4 regions of the Mesorhizobium sp. M1078 genome follow, and region 4 is predicted to be linked to each of the others. Evidence: riboswitches for the same ligand, from Rfam matches in the RefSeq annotation. Region 4 holds a riboswitch; each other region holds the start of a gene.
What was found. A riboswitch is a leader RNA that binds a small molecule or an ion and turns the genes downstream of it on or off. The one in region 4 is predicted to bind cobalamin.

Region 1: another riboswitch for cobalamin. It lies ahead of metE (5-methyltetrahydropteroyltriglutamate--homocysteine S-methyltransferase); the one in region 4 lies ahead of NKH38_RS20470 (aromatic ring-hydroxylating oxygenase subunit alpha).
Region 2: another riboswitch for cobalamin. It lies ahead of NKH38_RS08120 (CbtB domain-containing protein); the one in region 4 lies ahead of NKH38_RS20470 (aromatic ring-hydroxylating oxygenase subunit alpha).
Region 3: another riboswitch for cobalamin. It lies ahead of NKH38_RS07895 (DUF1636 family protein); the one in region 4 lies ahead of NKH38_RS20470 (aromatic ring-hydroxylating oxygenase subunit alpha).

The regions. Positions count from the first base shown of each region.
Region 1 covers NZ_JAMYMP010000031.1:6,944-11,458, reverse strand. Annotated here, with positions in the region: gene metK (methionine adenosyltransferase) at 1-637, shown strand, start outside; gene NKH38_RS26810 (adenosine kinase) at 746-1,738, shown strand; cobalamin riboswitch at 2,144-2,343, shown strand; gene metE (5-methyltetrahydropteroyltriglutamate--homocysteine S-methyltransferase) at 2,435-4,515, shown strand, end outside.
Region 2 covers NZ_JAMYMP010000004.1:73,357-77,871, reverse strand. Annotated here, with positions in the region: gene cobU (bifunctional adenosylcobinamide kinase/adenosylcobinamide-phosphate guanylyltransferase) at 1-229, opposite strand, end outside; gene NKH38_RS08125 (CbtA family protein) at 222-1,025, opposite strand; gene NKH38_RS08120 (CbtB domain-containing protein) at 1,041-1,220, opposite strand; cobalamin riboswitch at 1,257-1,452, opposite strand; gene NKH38_RS08115 (gamma-glutamylcyclotransferase) at 1,520-2,212, opposite strand; gene NKH38_RS08110 (aromatic ring-hydroxylating oxygenase subunit alpha) at 2,347-3,510, shown strand; gene NKH38_RS08105 (MFS transporter) at 3,511-4,515, opposite strand, start outside.
Region 3 covers NZ_JAMYMP010000004.1:29,651-34,165, reverse strand. Annotated here, with positions in the region: gene NKH38_RS07905 (NADH-quinone oxidoreductase subunit A) at 1-333, opposite strand, end outside; gene NKH38_RS07900 (winged helix-turn-helix domain-containing protein) at 662-1,864, shown strand; cobalamin riboswitch at 1,894-2,098, shown strand; gene NKH38_RS07895 (DUF1636 family protein) at 2,137-2,565, shown strand; gene cobW (cobalamin biosynthesis protein CobW) at 2,568-3,620, shown strand; gene cobN (cobaltochelatase subunit CobN) at 3,639-4,515, shown strand, end outside.
Region 4 covers NZ_JAMYMP010000015.1:132,793-137,307, reverse strand. Annotated here, with positions in the region: gene NKH38_RS20490 (ABC transporter ATP-binding protein) at 1-879, shown strand, start outside; gene NKH38_RS20485 (DUF680 domain-containing protein) at 953-1,186, opposite strand; gene NKH38_RS20480 (DUF680 domain-containing protein) at 1,258-1,461, opposite strand; gene NKH38_RS20475 (DUF680 domain-containing protein) at 1,527-1,733, opposite strand; cobalamin riboswitch at 2,233-2,434, shown strand; gene NKH38_RS20470 (aromatic ring-hydroxylating oxygenase subunit alpha) at 2,552-3,799, shown strand; gene NKH38_RS20465 (FAD-binding oxidoreductase) at 3,837-4,515, shown strand, end outside.

The sequences.
Region 1 (4,515 bases), on a different contig from region 4:
CCCGGTCGCCCTGGATACCATCGTCGTGTCGACGCAACATGACGAGCAGGTCTCGCAAGAGACTGTCCGCGAGGGCGTCATTGAGGAAATCATAAAGCCTGTCCTGCCGACCCACCTGGAGACGGAAGGCATCAGAATTCTGGTTAACCCGACGGGGCGGTTCGTAGTCGGCGGGCCGCGCGGCGACTGCGGTCTCACTGGACGCAAGATCATCGTCGATTCCTATGGCGGGATGGGTCGTCATGGCGGCGGCGCCTTCTCGGGCAAGGACCCGTCCAAGGTTGACCGCTCGGCTGCCTATGCAGCCCGCTATGTCGCAAAGAACATCGTCGCTAGCGGACTTGCGGACGTGTGCGAGGTGCAGCTTGCTTACGCAATCGGCGTGGCCAGTCCGGTTTCCGTCATGGTCAACACGTTCGGGACAGCCAGGGTTGAGGAAAGCAGGATCGAGCGCCTCATTCTTGAGTTGTTCGATCTCAGACCGAAAGGCATTATCAAGATGCTTGATCTCTTACGCCCTATATATCGCAATACAGCGACCTATGGCCATTTCGGCCGTGAAGAGCCTGATTTCACCTGGGAGAAGACAGACAGGGCGGACGAATTGCGTCGCGAGGCAGGACTCGCCGCCCCGTGAGAGCCGCCGGCGAACGGATTGGCAAGCGGAAAGCCCATTTCCACCGAGCAGACCCGCGCCTGGCAGGCGTGGCGAGAAGCCGGCTCGGTTTTTTTGGCGGAGACATTGATGCCGGATTATGACGTGCTTTGCATCGGCAATGCCATTGTCGACATCATCGCCCAGTGCGACGAGGCATTCCTCGAGATCAACGGCATCATCAAGGGCGCGATGAACCTGATCGACACGCGCCGCGCCGAACTGCTCTACAGCCGCATGGGCCCGGCGATCGAGGCCTCCGGCGGCAGTGCCGGCAACACGGCGGCCGGCGTAGCCAGCTTCGGCGGACGCGCCGCCTTCTTCGGCAAGGTCTCCAACGATGCGCTGGGCGAAATCTATGCGCACGATATCCATGCACAGGGTGTCGCCTTCGACACCAGGCCGCTCAAGGGCGAGCCGCCGACGGCGCGCTCTATGATCTTCGTCACGCCCGACGGCGAGCGCTCGATGAACACCTATCTCGGCGCCTGCGTCGAGCTTGGCCCTGAGGATGTCGAGGCCGACAAGGCATCCGGCGCCAAGGTTACCTATTTCGAGGGCTATCTGTGGGATCCGCCGCGCGCCAAGGAGGCGATCCGGCAGACGGCGAAGCTCGCACACGAGGCCGGACGCGAAGTGTCGATGACGTTGTCGGATTCGTTCTGCGTCGACCGCTACCGGGACGAGTTCCTCGAGCTGATGCGCTCGGGCACTGTCAACATCGTCTTTGCCAACAGCCACGAGATCAAGTCGCTCTACCAGACAAAATCCTTCGACGAGGCGCTGGCTCAGATCCGCAAGGACTGCAAGATTGCCGCCGTCACCCGTTCCGAAAAAGGCTCGGTGATCGTGCGCGGCGACGAGACCGTGGTCATCGAGGCGACCGCCATCAAGGAGTTGGTCGACACCACCGGCGCCGGCGACCTCTACGCCGCCGGTTTCCTGCATGGCTACACGCAGGGCCGCAACCTCAAGACCTGCGGCGACCTTGGCTCGCTGGCGGCCGGCCTGGTGATCCAGCAGATCGGCCCCAGGCCAAGGCAGAATTTGCGCCGCGAGGCGGAAGGGGCTGGGTTGCTGTAGATGCGCGGGCAACTAACCAGCCGCCCTACTGACGCGATGACCGCAGTGGCGGAACTGTGTCAAAGCTCGCTGATAGCGACAGCCATTCGCTTCGGAGAACTGACCCATGCTGCTGCCGTGAGGCTCGCTGGAGGAGCGGTGCAAGGCGTGCTTGCCATGACAGCATTCACCGTCATCCAGATCGTCACCAGCATTTTCCAGAAGCTCAGCTTGGGGAAGGCCAGTAAGGTTCCTGAGGTAACGGAGAACTCGCGGCGTCCGTCGGACTTCACTTGCGATCACGTCCCACGATGCCGAATGCGGGCAGCAGACTGAATATTTCACAATGCTAGACAAAGGCGTAAAACGCGACCATATAACGACATAAACATTTCATTATGCGTCATTGACAAAGAGAGGGTTGCTGTGATTGTCTGCTGTTGTGGTTCTCGCGTACGGTGCTGCCGCAGCGGAGCTAAGAGGGAAGCCGGTGCGATGCCGGCGCTGCCCCCGCAACTGTTAGCGGCGAGCCAATCCACTCATGTCACTGAGGCGAATACCCTCGGGAAGACGGGTAGAGGCTATGACCCCGCGAGCCAGAGACCTGCCACGGCGAATTACGTCCACGGGCGGGGTGTCTCGGTGGCCGCTGCAACCGGCGTGCCGGCCTGCTAGCGCCTTCCTTGTCACCGACGCCCCCAACCATCGGGGTATGACATGACTGTCTCTCAGCAAATTCCTGTAGCAACGCTCGGCGTGCCGCGCTTCGGTCGTCGGCGAGAACTGAAATTCGCGCTTGAAAGCTACTGGTCCGGAACATCGTCCGCTGGCGACCTTCTCACGACGTCGAAGGCGCTCCGTGCCGCTAGCTGGGAAGAGCAGCGCGATCGCGGCGTGTCGAAAATCCCGTCGAACGACTTCTCGCTTTACGACCATGTGCTCGACACCGCAGCCATGGTCGGGGCCGTTCCATCCCGTTACGGCTGGAATAGCGGCGAGGTCCCACTTGACATCTACTTCGCAATGGCGCGCGGCAACCAGGGTCAGACGGAGGATTGTGGACACGCTGGTTACCAGGAGGAGGCTCATGGACCTGGTGTAACCGCGATGGAAATGACCAAGTGGTTTGACACCAACTACCACTACATTGTGCCGGAACTCGATGATGATCAGACGTTCGCCCTCTCGTCATCGAAGCCGGTCGATTACTTCCTCGAGGCTAAAGCTCTCGGCATTCACACACGCCCAGTCATCCTTGGACCCATCACCTTCCTCAAGCTGGCGAAATCGCGTGCCGAAGGGTTCGGTCCCATCGCGCTCCTACCGCGGCTGCTGCCCGTTTACGAGCAAGTCCTGCAGAGGCTGAAGCTGTCGGGAGCCGACTGGGTGCAGATCGATGAGCCAGCGCTTGTCCTCGATCTGAACCCGAACGAACGAGCTGCGTTCGAATTCGCCTATGGCCAGCTGTCGAAAGCCGCGCCCGAGCTGAAGATCATGCTGGCTACGTATTTCGGGTCGCTGGGAGACAATCTCGAAACCGCGGTTTCTCTGCCCCTGGCCGGCCTGCATATTGATCTCGTGCGCGCTCCCGAGCAGCTGGAAACGGTGGGTCGGCTCGCTCCGAAGGATCTGGTGCTCTCGCTCGGCTTGATCGATGGCCGCAACGTCTGGCGTGCGAACCTGCCCGCCATTCTCGACCGCATCAAACCGATCGTCGCCGGCTGGCCCTTGGACCGCGTCGAAATCGCGCCTTCTTGCTCGATGCTGCATGTGCCGATTGACCTGCGCATGGAGACGGAACTCGAGGCCGACATCAGGTCGTGGCTCGCCTTCGCGGCCCAGAAGACCGACGAGCTGGTCTTGCTGGCCCGGGCCCTTTCCAAAGGCAGAGATGCGGTGGCAGCCGCGTTGAAAGCTTCTGCCGAGGCTGCCGCCACTCGCTTGACGTCCACGAAGATCCATGACCCGCTTGTTGAGGGGCGGATCGCCAGCATTGACCATAGCATGAAACGACGAGAGAGCGCTTTTGGCGAGCGCTCCAGAGTCCAGGCCGGCACGCTCGGGCTGCCGCCGTTCCCGACGACGACAATCGGGTCCTTCCCGCAGACGCCGCAGGTACGCCGCGCCCGGTCCGCTCATGCGAAGGGCCAGCTCAGTTATGTCGACTACGAGATTTTCCTGAAGAAGGAGATCGAGTCAGCAATTCGTTGGCAGGAAGAGATCGGGCTGGACGTGCTGGTGCACGGTGAGTTCGAACGAAACGATATGGTACAGCATTTCGGCGAGCAGCTGTCCGGCTTCGCCTTCACTCAGCATGCCTGGGTGCAAAGCTATGGGTCGCGCTACGTGCGTCCCCCCATCATCTTCGGGGACGTATCGAGGCGCAATCCGATGACGGTGCGCTGGTGGCAATTCGCCCAGTCGCTTACGGAAAAGCCTGTGAAGGGAATGCTCACAGGCCCAGTGACCATTCTCAACTGGTCCTTTGTTCGAGACGACGTACCCCGCTCCGAAGCCTGCCGCCAGATCGCGCTCGCCATCCGCGACGAAGTGACGGATCTCGAAAGGTCCGGCGCAAGGATGATCCAGATCGATGAGGCCGCGTTTCGCGAAGGATTGCCACTGCGCCAATCTGACTGGAAAGCCTATCTCGACTGGGCTGTCGAATGCTTCCGGATCGCTTCAACGGGTGTAAAGGACGCGACTCGAATCCATACCCACATGTGCTATTCGGAGTTCAACGAGATCATCGACGCGATCGCTGGAATGGATGCGGATGTCATTTCGATTGAGACGTC
Region 2 (4,515 bases), on a different contig from region 4:
GCAATGCCTCGAGCGCACCGGCAAGATCAAGCGGGGCGTCGATGGTCGCCCACCCCTCGCCACGGCGCGAGCGGTGCTGCGCGATGCGCTCGCGCATTTCGCCGTCATAGGCTAGCGCGGTGGCGATATAAGCCCATGGCGGCAGCAACGCCGTCGCCAAAGTTTCGGCATGCGCGCTCTTGCCGGAGCGCGCACCGCCGATGATGAAGGTCAAACTGCGATCAGGCAAAGCTGTCGCGCAGGCTGGTCGCGGTGCCGGCGAAGCGCGCGCGCACTACACCGACAACTGCGCCGAGCACCAGCCAGAACACCAGATTGGTCAGCGTCACCGCCACCACGAACTGATGATGCAGGCCCTCCGGGATCGGCGTTACGAAACTGTCAGGCTGCGGCGCGCCGACAATATGCGGGGCGACGATCAGGACGACGGCGAGCACAGTCAGGGGCGCCGACGTGCGGAAGGTGATAAGGGCAAGACCGATCGCCGTTGTCATCACCGTTGCCCACCACCAGATCTGGCGCTGCATGAGATCGGCCGCCTGCATTGCCGGCAGTTCCGGCGGCAGGCCGAGGCCCGGCGCCAGCGTGAACACGGCAAAGCCGGCCAAGCCCCAGAACACGCCCTGGCGCCAGCTGCCGATGCCGCCGGCGAACTCGGAAACCGCCACCAGGACCAGCGCGAAGCCGATGCCGGTGACGATATTGGCGACGACACTGAAGGCGAAACGCTCGAAGCCGTCGGCCGGCGCCCAGCCTTCGTCCTCCGCCGGCGCGGCTGCTTCAGCCGGTGCTGCGCTGCTCACCGCATTTTCCGCCGGCGCGGCGGTGCTCATGGCATCGGTGTCCGCAGCGTTGGCGGCGGGCGCCGCGGCATGCTGATGCTCATGGCCGCCACCAGCCTTTTCGTAGACCTCCGCCTTGAGGATCAGCGGCACGGTGGCGTAGGCCTGCATGCAGGCGAGAGCGACACCCGCCACGAGCCCTGCGATCGCCGCGATGAACACGACGTTGCGAAACAGGTTCATGATGTCAGATCCTCGTCAGTGGCAGGGAAACGCCATCGAATGGCGATAGTCGTGCGCCGCATTGTGGACCGCATCGATATGCGAGAAACCGACAACGCCGACGACGAAAATGCCCAGAAACGCGCTAAGCACGAGCTGCATGAAGCGCGACTGCGAGGAGACGGAAGCGCCGAGGGAGACGGAAGCGGTATTCATATCTTGTCCTTTCGCCCTCCACCCGAGGGCATCGAAGTCAGTTCCCTGTCGCCGGCAGGTCTCCTGGCTCGCGGATCAGCGCCCTTCCCCACCTTCCCGAAGAAAAAATCCCCAGTGGCTTGGAGAGGACTACCGCACACAGTTGCGGGGGCAGCCACGGCATTGGGCAACAAGTCAGCCCTCACCGCATTCCCTCTTGGTCCCTAACGGAACCGACGACATGCATGACTATAGGCTGAAACGGTCGCATCCGGCAAACCAAATTCCGCCGGCCAACAGCGCGAATGCGCCATGCGGCGTTACGGGTTCAACGCGGTGATCCGCTCGGCAACCAGCCGCTGCAGCCGCCACAGATGGCGATCGTGAATGCCGCGCTCTTCAAGGTTTTTCACCGTGTTGTAGAGATAGTCGGCGCCCGACCCCCAGTGCCCGCAGGACGTTGCCAGCCTTTCGACGACCTTGCCCTCGTCGAGCGGTCCTGAATAGGTCAGGCCGTTGCGGTTGATCACGAAGGCCAATGCCCTGAGCGGTCCGGCCTCGCTTGCAAGCTTCAGCATGCGCGGCCGGTAGCTTGTCGGCTTCAGCGTGACTTCGCGCCGGAAAAGCCGGCCCAACTGCTCGCGCCGGTTATTGTCGGTCAGCCGAAAGGCGACGCCCTTGCATTGTCCGCCACGGTCCAGCGCCATCATCAGGCCGGGGCTGACCTTGGTGCCGCGCCAGCGCGTCATGTTCATGCAAAAGGACCGATGCCAGCCGCGCGCCAGCGCAACGCGGTCCTCGACATAATCTATTTCCGGTTTCCAGATCAGCGATCCATAGCCGAACAGCCATAGCGGTTCGCTATCCGGGAGTTCGACCTGCAATTCATCCAGAAGCGCGTCATAGTCGGCTTCATCGAGATGCATCGCGTCCGGATCAGGCCCGGGGTCCCTGATCTCGCGCCAGCAGCGCGCGACCAGCTCCGGCGTAAGCGACATCTGTCGTGCGGCCACGTCCGAATCCCCCCAATTCCGAATGTCCCATGTCCACGACATGATTATGCGCCGCGCCTGCAACCGGCAATGCGGCACTCTGATTGACAAACGATTTGCCGGGGTGTCGGCTGACGCTTCATAGGAAGCCAGCCATGCATCCCAACCCGAGCGAGCGCGACCCCTATAACGGCCTGAGCCGGGCCGAACCGACGCTACCGTCATCGGCCTATTGGGATAGCGAGGCTTACCAGCGCGATCTCGAGGCCATCTGGTACAAAAGCTGGCTGCTCGTCTGCCGCGAGGCCGATCTTGCCCAGCCTTTGGCATTCAGGACATTCCGCGTCGGCACGCAGGAAATCGTCGTGCTGCGCGACGACACCGGCGAGTTGCGCGCCTTCCACAACACCTGCCGGCATCGCGGCTCGCAGCTTTGCCAGGAAAGCGAGGGCCGGCTGAAAGCGCGGCTCATCACTTGCCCCTACCATGCCTGGTCCTACTCGCTGCGCGGCGATCTCGTGCGCGTTCCCTCGAAATCGCTGCCAGATGGTTTCGACAAGGCAGATCATCCGCTCTACCGGGTGGCGCTGTCGGTGTGGCGCGGCTTTGTCTTTGTGAACCTTCAGCAGGCGACGGCCGGCTCCGCCGAGACCTCCTTCGATCCCGCATCCGGCGACCTCGCCAACTGGCCGCTGGAAACGCTGGTATCAGGCCATGTCCTGCGCAAGGTGATGAACTGCAACTGGAAAATCTTCTGGGAGAACTTCAACGAGTGCCTGCATTGCCCAGGCGTCCACAAGGACCTGTCTCGGCTGGTGCCGATATACGGCCGCGGCCTGATGAGCCGGCACGACGACCCCGACTGGGTCCGCCATGCCGACAATGACGCACCGGAGTTTTCGGGTGGCCTGCGCGCCGGCGCCGAGACCTGGTCGCGCGACGGACATGCCCATGGCCCGGTCTTCCCGGGCCTGACGCCAGCCGAGCGTGCGGCCGGACAGACCTATGCCACCAGCCTGCCCTCGATGTTCATCGTCGGCCATGTCGATTATGTCAGGACGGTGCGACTGATGCCGCTCGGTCCCGAACAGACCGAACTCACCGCCGAATGGCTGTTCGCGCCCGAGGCGCTGGCTGAGACGGACATCGACAATGTCGTCGCCTTCGGCACCCAGGTGCTGGAGGAGGATGCCGCGATCTGCGAGATCAACCAGGAAGGCCTGCGCTCCATGCGTCACGCGGCCGGCGTGCTGATGCAGGAGGAGTATGATCTGCATCGCTTCCACAACTGGGTGCGCGAGCGGCATGCGGCCTCCTGATCAAAGCGACTTCGGCAGATAGCGCCAGGTGATAAAGCCGCAAACCGCGGCCAGAATGCCCAGCGTCACGAACACCGAGCCGAGGCCGAAAAACGCCAGCACCACCGAATAAACCAGCGGCGGCGTCAGCTCGGAAAAGTCGAGATAGGTGCGGTAGACCGCGGCCATCTGCGCCCGCTCATAGGACCGCACCGAGCGCATGAAGGCGGTCGAGCCCAGTGCATCGAGCGCGATGGTGAAGAAGGCGCCGCAGAGCAGGAAAAAGCCCGTAAGCAGCGGCGCGGTAGTGCCGACCGCGCCCGCCGCAAGCAGCGTCGCCGACATCGCGAAATAGGCGAAGGTCATGGTGCGCCGGCCGCCGAAGCGTTTTCCCGCTTTGCCCCAGAAGATCGCCATGAACAACAGCGCATTGCCGGCCGAAATCAGCAGGCCGCCGGCAAGCTTGCCCTCGCCGGTAATCACCATGAACAGCGGCCCGTAGACGAAGAACGTCGTCCAGAAGCAGGAGCGGCCGAAGGCGATCAGCCAGGCCAGCCTAAGCCTGGGTTGTGCTACGAAGCGGCCGATATTGACCAGCGGATTGGCCGGCCGTGTCTTGCCCGGCCGGATCGACCGGTTGTCGCCCAGCCTGTAGGTCCAGAACAGCGCCAGCAAGGCCAACGCCAACACCGCGACCGCGCCATGCGCGGCATAGATGCCGTAGCGTGTGTAGAGGAAGATGCCGAGTGTCGGCCCGCCGGTCCAAGCCAGCATCGACCACGCCATGCGCAGCGATTCGGCCTGCATGAAATCGGTCTTGCGGATGTGATCCATGATGTAGAGGTTGAGCGTGATCGACAGCGCGCTCGCCCCCATGACGCGGCACAGCATGCCTGCCAGTTGCCCGGCAAGCGTGTGGGTGACGAAGAACAGCGAGCCCATCGCCAGCAGGCAGGCGCCGGCGGTATAGACCCAGCGCCGGGCAAACCTGCGGATCAAGATCGGCATGAACAAGGTCACCGACAG
Region 3 (4,515 bases), on a different contig from region 4:
ATAGGCAAAGCCGATGGTCAGCACCGCCAAAAACACCATCATCGACCAGAAACCGAGCATGCCGATCTTCGAGAACGACACCGCCCACGGAAACAGGAAGGCCACTTCCAGATCGAAGATGATGAACAGGATCGACACCAGGTAGAAGCGGATGTCGAATTTCATCCGGGCATCGTCGAACGAGTTGAACCCGCACTCGTAGGCGGAAAGCTTCTCCGGATCGGGATTGCGATAAGCCACCAGGAACGGCGCGATGATAAGCGCCAAGCCTACAACTGCGGCCACGGCGATGAAGAGGACGATGGGCAGGTATGAACTGAGGAGTACGTTCATGCTCGGCTTTCCGTTGGCGGCCAATCCACTTTGATTACAGCAACCAACCCTAATGCGGAAGCGCGACAGTTTAACCGCTGAACCGTTTTAGGTGCCTTTGCTGCAACGCGGCGAGGGTTAGCGCAGGGCTTTCAGCGAAGCAAGTCAAACCTTGTTCAAAAGACAGTGCTGGACGGCAGGCCGGGAAAAACTGGTCCGATCTCCTCCTGTTTGATTTCCTTCATCTTTCACTCCACTTTTGTCTCCTGACACATCTCCCGCCATTTGCCTGCTAGCATGACCGGAATCGCCGGCTAAAGTCGGGAAAAATGGTTCGAGGCAAGACACTTTGACGAAGGACAATATCTCACTCCCGACGGCCAGGCGCATCGCGCTCGCCGCGCAAGGATTTCTCGATCCCCGCCCGGTCGGCACGCCCGATCGCCGCCACCTCGCCCGCGTGCTGTCGCGCACCGGCCTGCTGCAGATCGATTCCGTCAGCGCCGTGGTGCGCGCCCACTATATGCCGCTCTATTCGCGCCTTGGCCCCTACCCGCTCACCCTGCTCGACAATGCCGCAATCACCCGCAAGCGCACCGTGTTCGAGTACTGGGCGCATGAGGCCTCGTTCCTGCCGGTCGAGACCTACCCACTGATGCGCTGGCGCATGCAGCGCGCTGAAAGCGGCGACGAAATGTATCTGGGCCTCGCCAAATGGGGCCGCGAGCACGCCGCCTATATCGAAGAGATCTACCGCGCGGTCGCCGAGCGCGGCCCGATTGCCGCTTCGGCACTGGAGGGCCAGAAAGGTTCGGGCGGCTGGTGGGGCTGGAGCCACGCCAAGCACGCCTTCGAATGGCTCTTCTGGGCCGGACGCATCACCACGGCGCACCGCCGTGGCTTCGAGCGTTTCTACGACCTGCCCGAGCGCGTGCTGCCGCAGGCGATCCTCGACCTGCCGGTGCCGGCGGCCGAGGACGCGCACCGCGAATTGCTGCGCATTTCCGCCCGCGCCCACGGCATCGCGACGTCGGGTCACCTGCGCGACTATTTCCGCCTGTCGCCGGCCGATATGAAGGGCCGGCTGGAGGAACTGGTCGAGTTGGGCGAACTGCTGCCGGTGCGCGTCGAAGGCTGGGACAAGCCGGCTTACCTCTATAAGGACGCCCGTCTGCCGCGAAAGATCGAGGCCCGCGCGCTACTGGCGCCCTTCGATCCGGTGGTCTTCGAGCGCTCGCGCACCGAGCGCCTGTTCGATTTCCACTACCGCATCGAGATCTACACGCCGGCCGAAAAGCGCCAATATGGCTACTACGTGCTGCCCTTCCTGCTCGGCGACCGGATCGTCGCCCGCGTCGATCTCAAGGCCGACCGGCCTGCGAGTGTCTTACGCGTCCACGCCGCCTACGCCGAAGCAGGCGCACCGCCGGAAACTGCCGCAGAGCTGTTCGAGGAATTGAAGCAGATGCAGGGCTGGCTTGGCCTTGAGCGCATCGAAGTGGCGCCGGCCGGCAATCTGGGGAAACCCCTGGTCGACATCGCCATGTCGTAGCAGTGCGTTGACACAACTCCCCGCAACAGCCTAAATCCGCTCCAGACGGTCCCCTGCCCGCAACGGCAAGGGCCAAGAGGGAATGCGGTGCGGGACGAAAATCCCAAATCCGCGGCTGTCCCCGCAACTGTAAGCGAAGAGCCAAGGCCGAAAGCCACTGGGTAACACCGGGAAGGCGGCTAACCAAGGCGATGACCCGCGAGCCAGGAGACCTGCCGTCTGAGACAAAGTATCCGATCGCCTGGCGGGTTTCCGGGCAAGGAGCACGGTTTTTGGACCAGAACAGCAGTTTTTCGGCTGGCACAGCGGATGTTTCGTCTGCCAATAGCGACGCGTTGGCTGGCGTGACCGTCATCGTCTGCGCCTCATGCCGCGATGAAACCGGCTCAGACGCTCACCCCCGCGCCGGCGAACTGCTGGCCGACGACACGCGCCTCGCCGCAGCCGATGACAACATCCGCGTCCGCACCGCCGAATGTCTCGGCAATTGCAAGCGCCGCCTCAGCGCCGCGATCCTGCGTGATGGCTGCTGGAGCTATGTCTTCGGCGATCTGGCCGCAACCAGCGGCGCCGATCTCGTCACCGGCGCAAAGCTCTTCGCGACTTCGACCGACGGTCTCATCCCGTGGCGCGGCCGGCCCGATAGCCTCAAGCGCGGCCTCGTTGCCCGCATCCCACCCCTCGATATGCTGAAGGACTGACGATGAACGTTTCAAACCCGACCGGCAATCTCTCCCGTGTTCCCTGCACCGTCGTCACCGGCTTTCTCGGCGCCGGCAAGACGACGCTGGTCCGCCATCTCCTGGAAAACGCCGGGGGCAAGCGCATTGCCATCATCGTCAACGAGTTCGGCGACATCGGCATCGACGGCGAGATTCTCAAAGGGTGCGGCATCGACACTTGCCCCGAGGAAAACATCGTCGAACTGGCCAATGGCTGCATCTGCTGTACAGTCGCCGACGATTTCGTGCCCGCCCTCGACAAAATCCTCGCACTGACGCCGAGGGTCGACCACATCCTGATCGAGACCTCGGGCCTCGCTCTGCCCAAGCCGCTGGTCCAGGCGTTCCAGTGGCCGAGCGTGAAGAGCCGGGTGACGGTCGACGGTGTCATCGCCGTGGTAGACGGCCCGGCGCTGGCCGAGGGACGCGTCGCCAACGACATGGACGCGCTTCAGGCGCAGCGTGTCCAGGACGAGACGCTCGACCATGACGACCCCGTCGAAGAAGTCTTCGAAGACCAGATCGCCTGCGCCGATTTGATCATCCTGTCGAAGAGCGATTTGATGGATTCAGCCGGTTCGGCCCGCGCCAACACCATCATCAATGAGCATTCCGCCCGCGCGGTAAAAATCGTGCCGACCGCGCATGGCAAGGTCGACCCGTCGGTGCTGCTTGGCCTCGGTCTCGCCGTCGAAGACGACATCGAGAACCGCAAGTCGCACCATGACGGCGCCTTCGACCACGAGCATGACGATTTCGACACCTTCATCGTCGACATCCCCTCGATCACCAATCCGGACGAACTGGCCAGGCGCGTCGCTACGGTGGCCGAGGAAGAGAATGTTCTGCGCGTGAAAGGCTTCGTCGATGTCGGCGGCAAGCCGATGCGGCTTTTGCTGCAGGCCGTCGGCCGACGCGTCAACCATTATTATGACCGCGCCTGGACGACCGAAGACGATCGCCGCTCGCGTCTCGTCGTCATTGGCCTGAAGGGGCTGAACCGCCCGGCGATCGAGCGTATACTCGCCGGCTGATCTCAGGCACGAGCCGCGATGCACATACTCACCACGACCTCCGCCTCGCTCGACGATCTCGCCGAGCCCGTCGATCTCGGGCAGACGCCGGCGGATATCGTGGTGCTGTCCTTCACCGACAGCGACCTCGCCGGCCTCGCGGCGGCCTGGAAGGCCGATGCCGTCCGCCTGCCGTCGATGCGGCTGGCGGCGCTGCGCGACCTGCGCCATCCCATGTCCGTGGACCTCTGGATCGACAGCGTCGCCCGCCACGCCAAGGTGATTTTGGTGCGCATCCTCGGCGGCTACGACTGGTGGCGCTATGGCTGCGACCAGCTTGCCGCGACTGCCCGTGCGAACGGCATCAAGCTGGCACTGCTGCCGGGTGAAAGCCACGACGAGGATTTCAGGCTGATCGAAGCCTCGACGCTGCCGCGCGAGGAGTTGGACGGCCTGCTTGGCTATTTCCGCGAGGGCGGACCGGAGAATATGGCAGCACTGATGCAGCGGCTAGCGGGGTTGGCTGGGTCCGATGTGGCGGCGGCTGAGCCGGTCAGCGTGCCGAAAGCTGGCTACTACGAGCCAGGCCGCGGCGTCGTAGGCAAGTTGGATTTGGCCGATGTCGGCGTTCCTTCACACCCCCCTCTGTCCTGCCGGACATCTCCCCCGCAAGGGGGGAGATCAGCCGTCACCAAAGGCGGCTCCTCTCCTGCTCCTTTGGAGATCTCCGCAAGGTCTGCGATTGGCGAAAACATTTATGAGAGCACAATCTCCCCCCTTCCGGGGGAGATGTCCGGCAGGACAGAGGGGGGTGGGCGGGAACTCGGCGCAGACAACATCAACTCTCCCATCATCCCCATCCTCTTCTACCGCTCAATGCTGCTGGCCGCCGATGTCGCGCCAATCGATGCGCTTT
Region 4 (4,515 bases):
ATGGTGTTCCAGTCCTATGCGCTCTATCCGCACATGACCGTCTACGACAACATGGCCTTCTCGATGAAGATCGGCAAGGAAAGCAAGGCCGAGATCGACAAGCGGGTGCGGCAGGCCGCCGAAATCCTGCAGCTGACCAAATATCTCGACCGCCTGCCCAAGGCGATGTCGGGCGGCCAGCGCCAGCGTGTCGCCATCGGTCGCGCCATCGTGCGCAATCCGAAAGTGTTCCTGTTCGACGAGCCGCTGTCGAATCTCGACGCGGCGCTGCGCGTCGCGACCCGCATCGAGATCGCCAAGCTCAAGGAATCGATGCCTGCCACGACCATGATCTACGTCACCCACGATCAGGTCGAAGCGATGACGCTCGCCGACCGCATCGTCGTGCTGAAGGATGGCCATATCGAGCAGGTCGGCACGCCGATGGACCTCTACAAGAAGCCCGGCAATCTGTTCGTTGCCCAGTTCATCGGCTCGCCGGCCATGAACATCCTGCCGGCGACAATCGACAGGACGGGCAACCCGACAATCGTCAGCCATGTCGGCGGCCGCAAGGCAACGGTGCCGATCGCAACGCCGGCGTCAGCAAAGGGTGCGGCAGTCAGCTTCGGCGTGCGGCCGGAGGATCTGTCGGCCGCCACCGGCGCGGAATATCTTTTCGAGGGCGTGGTGGACTATGTCGAGCAACTCGGCGAGGTGCAGCTTGTCTATGTCGATATCGGCCGCGCTGACCTGCCGTTGGTGACCAAGCTGCCCGGCAATGTCGAGGTCAAGCGCGGGGCAAAGCTGCGACTGACCGCGGATGCCGGGGACCTGCACATCTTCGACGCCGATGGGCACTCCTTCTCGCTCAAGCCGGTGGAAGTGAAGGCGGCTTGAGATAGCTGCGTCGTACAGGCATGAAAAAAGAGCGGCGGGCCAGGCCCGCCGCTCTTTTTTTAAGCTTCGGCTGTTAGTTGTTGCCGAACCGATCCCTGTCGCTGCTCTGAGGAACGAACTTCTGTTGGTCGTTCGACGAGTTCAGCAGCTTGTAGACCGCCGAGTTGGTGCCGGTCGACGAAGTGCGGGTGGTGTCGACGGCAGCGGCCGGCTGGTTGGCGCCTTCGGAGCCATAATTGTCGCTGCCGGCAAAGGCAGCGCTCGAAACAGCCAGAACGGCTGCGGTGGCAAGAACGATCTTCTTCATTTTAGTCTCCTGAATTTTTCTGATGCCGCCAGCTGCAGCAGATAAGCCCGCCACGTGCTGGAAACCGGCTTTTAGCGGCCGAAAAGGTTACGGTCGGCACCGTGGGCAGGCGCCTGCTCGGCTGGAGCCGACTTCTCAACCGAAGCCGTATGGCCACTATCGGTCGACGTAATCGCAGGCTGGTTGGCGCCGTTCGAACCGTAGTTGTCGCTGCCGGCGAAAGCGCTGCCGGAGATGGCCAAAACGGCGGCGGCAGCAAGGATGATCTTTTTCATTTCAATACTCCTGAATTTTTTGAGATCCCAAGAAGGGCGGGATAGCTGCCCTTCTTTGGTCGGGATCAGCGATTGCCGTAGAGGTCGCGGTCGGCGCCCTGAACGACAGGCTGCTTGTCAGCGTGCGCCGGCTTCTGAATGGAAGCCGTATACGAGCTGTCGACCGAGACGGCTGGCTGGTTCGCACCATTGGAACCGTAATTGTCGCTACCGGCGAAGGCGCTGCCGGTGATCGCCAAAACGGCTGCGGCAGTGAAGATGATCTTTTTCATTTTTAGGACTCCAGTTTGTCTGTCCGTCTAGCGGCGTGTCTTGGGAGGAATTCGCGTCGTTCGGACAGCCCCGATGTGGGAAAGCCATAGGCTGGTTTCCAATCACGAAGTTGTTCCATGTGGACCACGGTCCTGCACCTTGAAATTGTGCCAGAAAGTTCCTCTATGGTCATTTGTCGCATTGTTTTCAGTCGCTTATGCCGAACCGAGTGGTTCGCTCCGGTGTCGGTTTCCGGGCCGTCGTTCACACCGTCCTGCACGCATTGTCAACAGAAACGAACCGTTCGGTTCGATTAGAGATTGCTAATAGTAACTTTTCGATACCGTTGAGCCCTTTTTGCCCCCGATCGAACTGGATCCGCAGCGATTCGAAACGGCGATGATGGCCTCGCAAGAAACGTCTCAGCTCTTTGACCGGCGGCGGGGGGCGTATGCCGCGCGTGTCGCGCCGCATGGATATGATGTCGCTTTCATGCCGACGTCGCGATCGCTGCCGTGATTAGATGATCGCATCTCAGGTGCCGCTTCGTGACGACGCAGCGGAGAATTGGGAAGCCGGTCAGAATCCGGCGCTGCCCCCGCAACGGTGGTGGAGTTCAAGTCGCAACGGGAGACCACTGGGCAAGAGCCTGGGAAGGTGTCGCGATGGTCCGCAAGGACAACTCCAGAGCCCGGAAACCAGCCCGAGATGCCTAGACTCGACTGATCGCGGTGGGCGGTCAAGAGGTGGATAGTGCATGTCCGGAGCCACGCCGGCCTGCGTCCGATCCTTCCTCCATCACCACCAAGTTCAGTCCTTAAACCACGAGGACAGAACTATGGATACGCGCAACGACATGCTGAGGCTCCTGAACGGCCGCAAGCAAGGCTTTTCGCTGGAACAGCCCTTCTACACCGACCCGGACTATTTCAAGCTCGACATGGAGCTCATCTGGTATCGCGACTGGCTGTTCATCGGCCATGATTGCGAACTGCCGAAGCCCGGCAGCTATATCACCGTGCAGATCGGCGATTATCCGGTGGTGCTGGTCCGCGACCAGAAGGGCAACATCAACGCCTTTCACAATTCCTGCCGCCATCGCGGCAGCCGTGTCTGCAACACTGAGAAGGGCATGGCGGCAAAGCTTGTCTGCCCCTATCACCAGTGGACCTACGAGCTTGACGGCCGGCTGCTGTTTGCCCGCCAGATGGCCGACGGTTTCGACAAGAGCCAGTTCGGCCTGAAGCCCGTCGCCTGCGAGAGCGTCGGCGGCTACATCTTCATCTGCCTGGCGAAAGAACCTGCCGACTTTGCGCCGATGCGCGCCATGATAGAGCCCTACCTCAAGCCGCACCGGCTGAATGAAGCCAAGGTCGCCTTCGAGAGCACCATCATCGAGAAGGGCAACTGGAAGCTGGTCTGGGAAAACAACCGCGAATGCTATCACTGCGCCGGCAATCATCCAGAGCTGTGCAAGACATTCCCCGAAGCGCCGACGGTGACCGGCGTGCAGGGCGCCGACAGCGATCCGGAGATGCTGGCGCACTGGGCGAAATGCGAGGCGGCGGGCCTGCCGAGCAAGTTCCGCATCGATCCGGCCGGGCAATACCGCGCCACCCGCGCGCCGCTGCTGCGCGATGCCGTCAGCTACACGATGTCCGGAAAGCGCGCGGTGACGAAGAACCTGTCCGACACTCTTGCCGCCGACCGCATCGGCACCTTGATGCACTACCACTATCCGACGACTTGGAACCACATACTGATCGACCATGCGGTCACCTTCCGGGTGCTGCCGATCAGCGCCACCGAAACCGCGGTGACGACCAAGTGGCTGGTGCACAAGGATGCGGTCGAGGGGGTCGACTACAACCTTGAGGAGCTCACCCATGTCTGGACCGAGACCAACGACCAGGACCGCCGCATCGTCGAGGAAAACGCCTTCGGCATCCTGTCTCCGGCCTATGAGCCCGGCCCCTATTCGGAGCTGCACGAGGGCGGCGTGATCCAGTTCGTCGAATGGTACGCGGCCTTCATCGGCCCGCGCCTTGCCGAAGGTGGCAGGCCGGCGCTGCGCAGCGTCGCGTGAGCTGGAGCAGGCGAAGAAGGACCGGAGGATGAATGCGATGACGGATCTTGGGCTCTATCGCCATCTCGACCAGATGGCGCCCTGGAACGATAGGCTGCAGGTGCTGGAAGTGATCGGCGTCAGCGACGAGGCGCCTGACGTCAAGACCTTCACCTTCCGCTCCGACAACCAGACCTGGTTCCGCTACAAGCCGGGCCAGTTCCTGACGCTGGAACTGCCGACACCGGACGGGCCGCTGATGCGCACCTATACGCTGTCGTCGTCGCCATCGCGGCCGTTTTCGATCGCGGTGACAGTGAAGGCGCAACCGGGCAGCATCGGCACGCGCTGGATGTTCGACCATCTGGTGCCCGGTTCGCATGTCAAGGCCTACGGACCGGCCGGCGACTTCTCGTTGCACAGCCACCCGGCGGCCAAATACCTGTTCATTTCCGCCGGCTCCGGCGTGACGCCGATGATGTCGATGCTGCGCTGGCTGAACGACTGCGCGCCATGGACCGATGTCGGTTTCGTCAACTGCGCGCGGCGTGCCGAAGAGATCATCTTCCGCAAGGAACTCGAACTGCTCGGCGGCCATATGCCCGGCCTGTCGCTCGGCTTCATGATCGAGGAACGTTCCAGCCGCGAGGGCTGGTACGGTCATATGGGGCGCATCGACGCGATCCGGCTGCCCTTGCTGGCTCCGGATTTCCGCGAGCGCGAAATCTTCTGCTGCG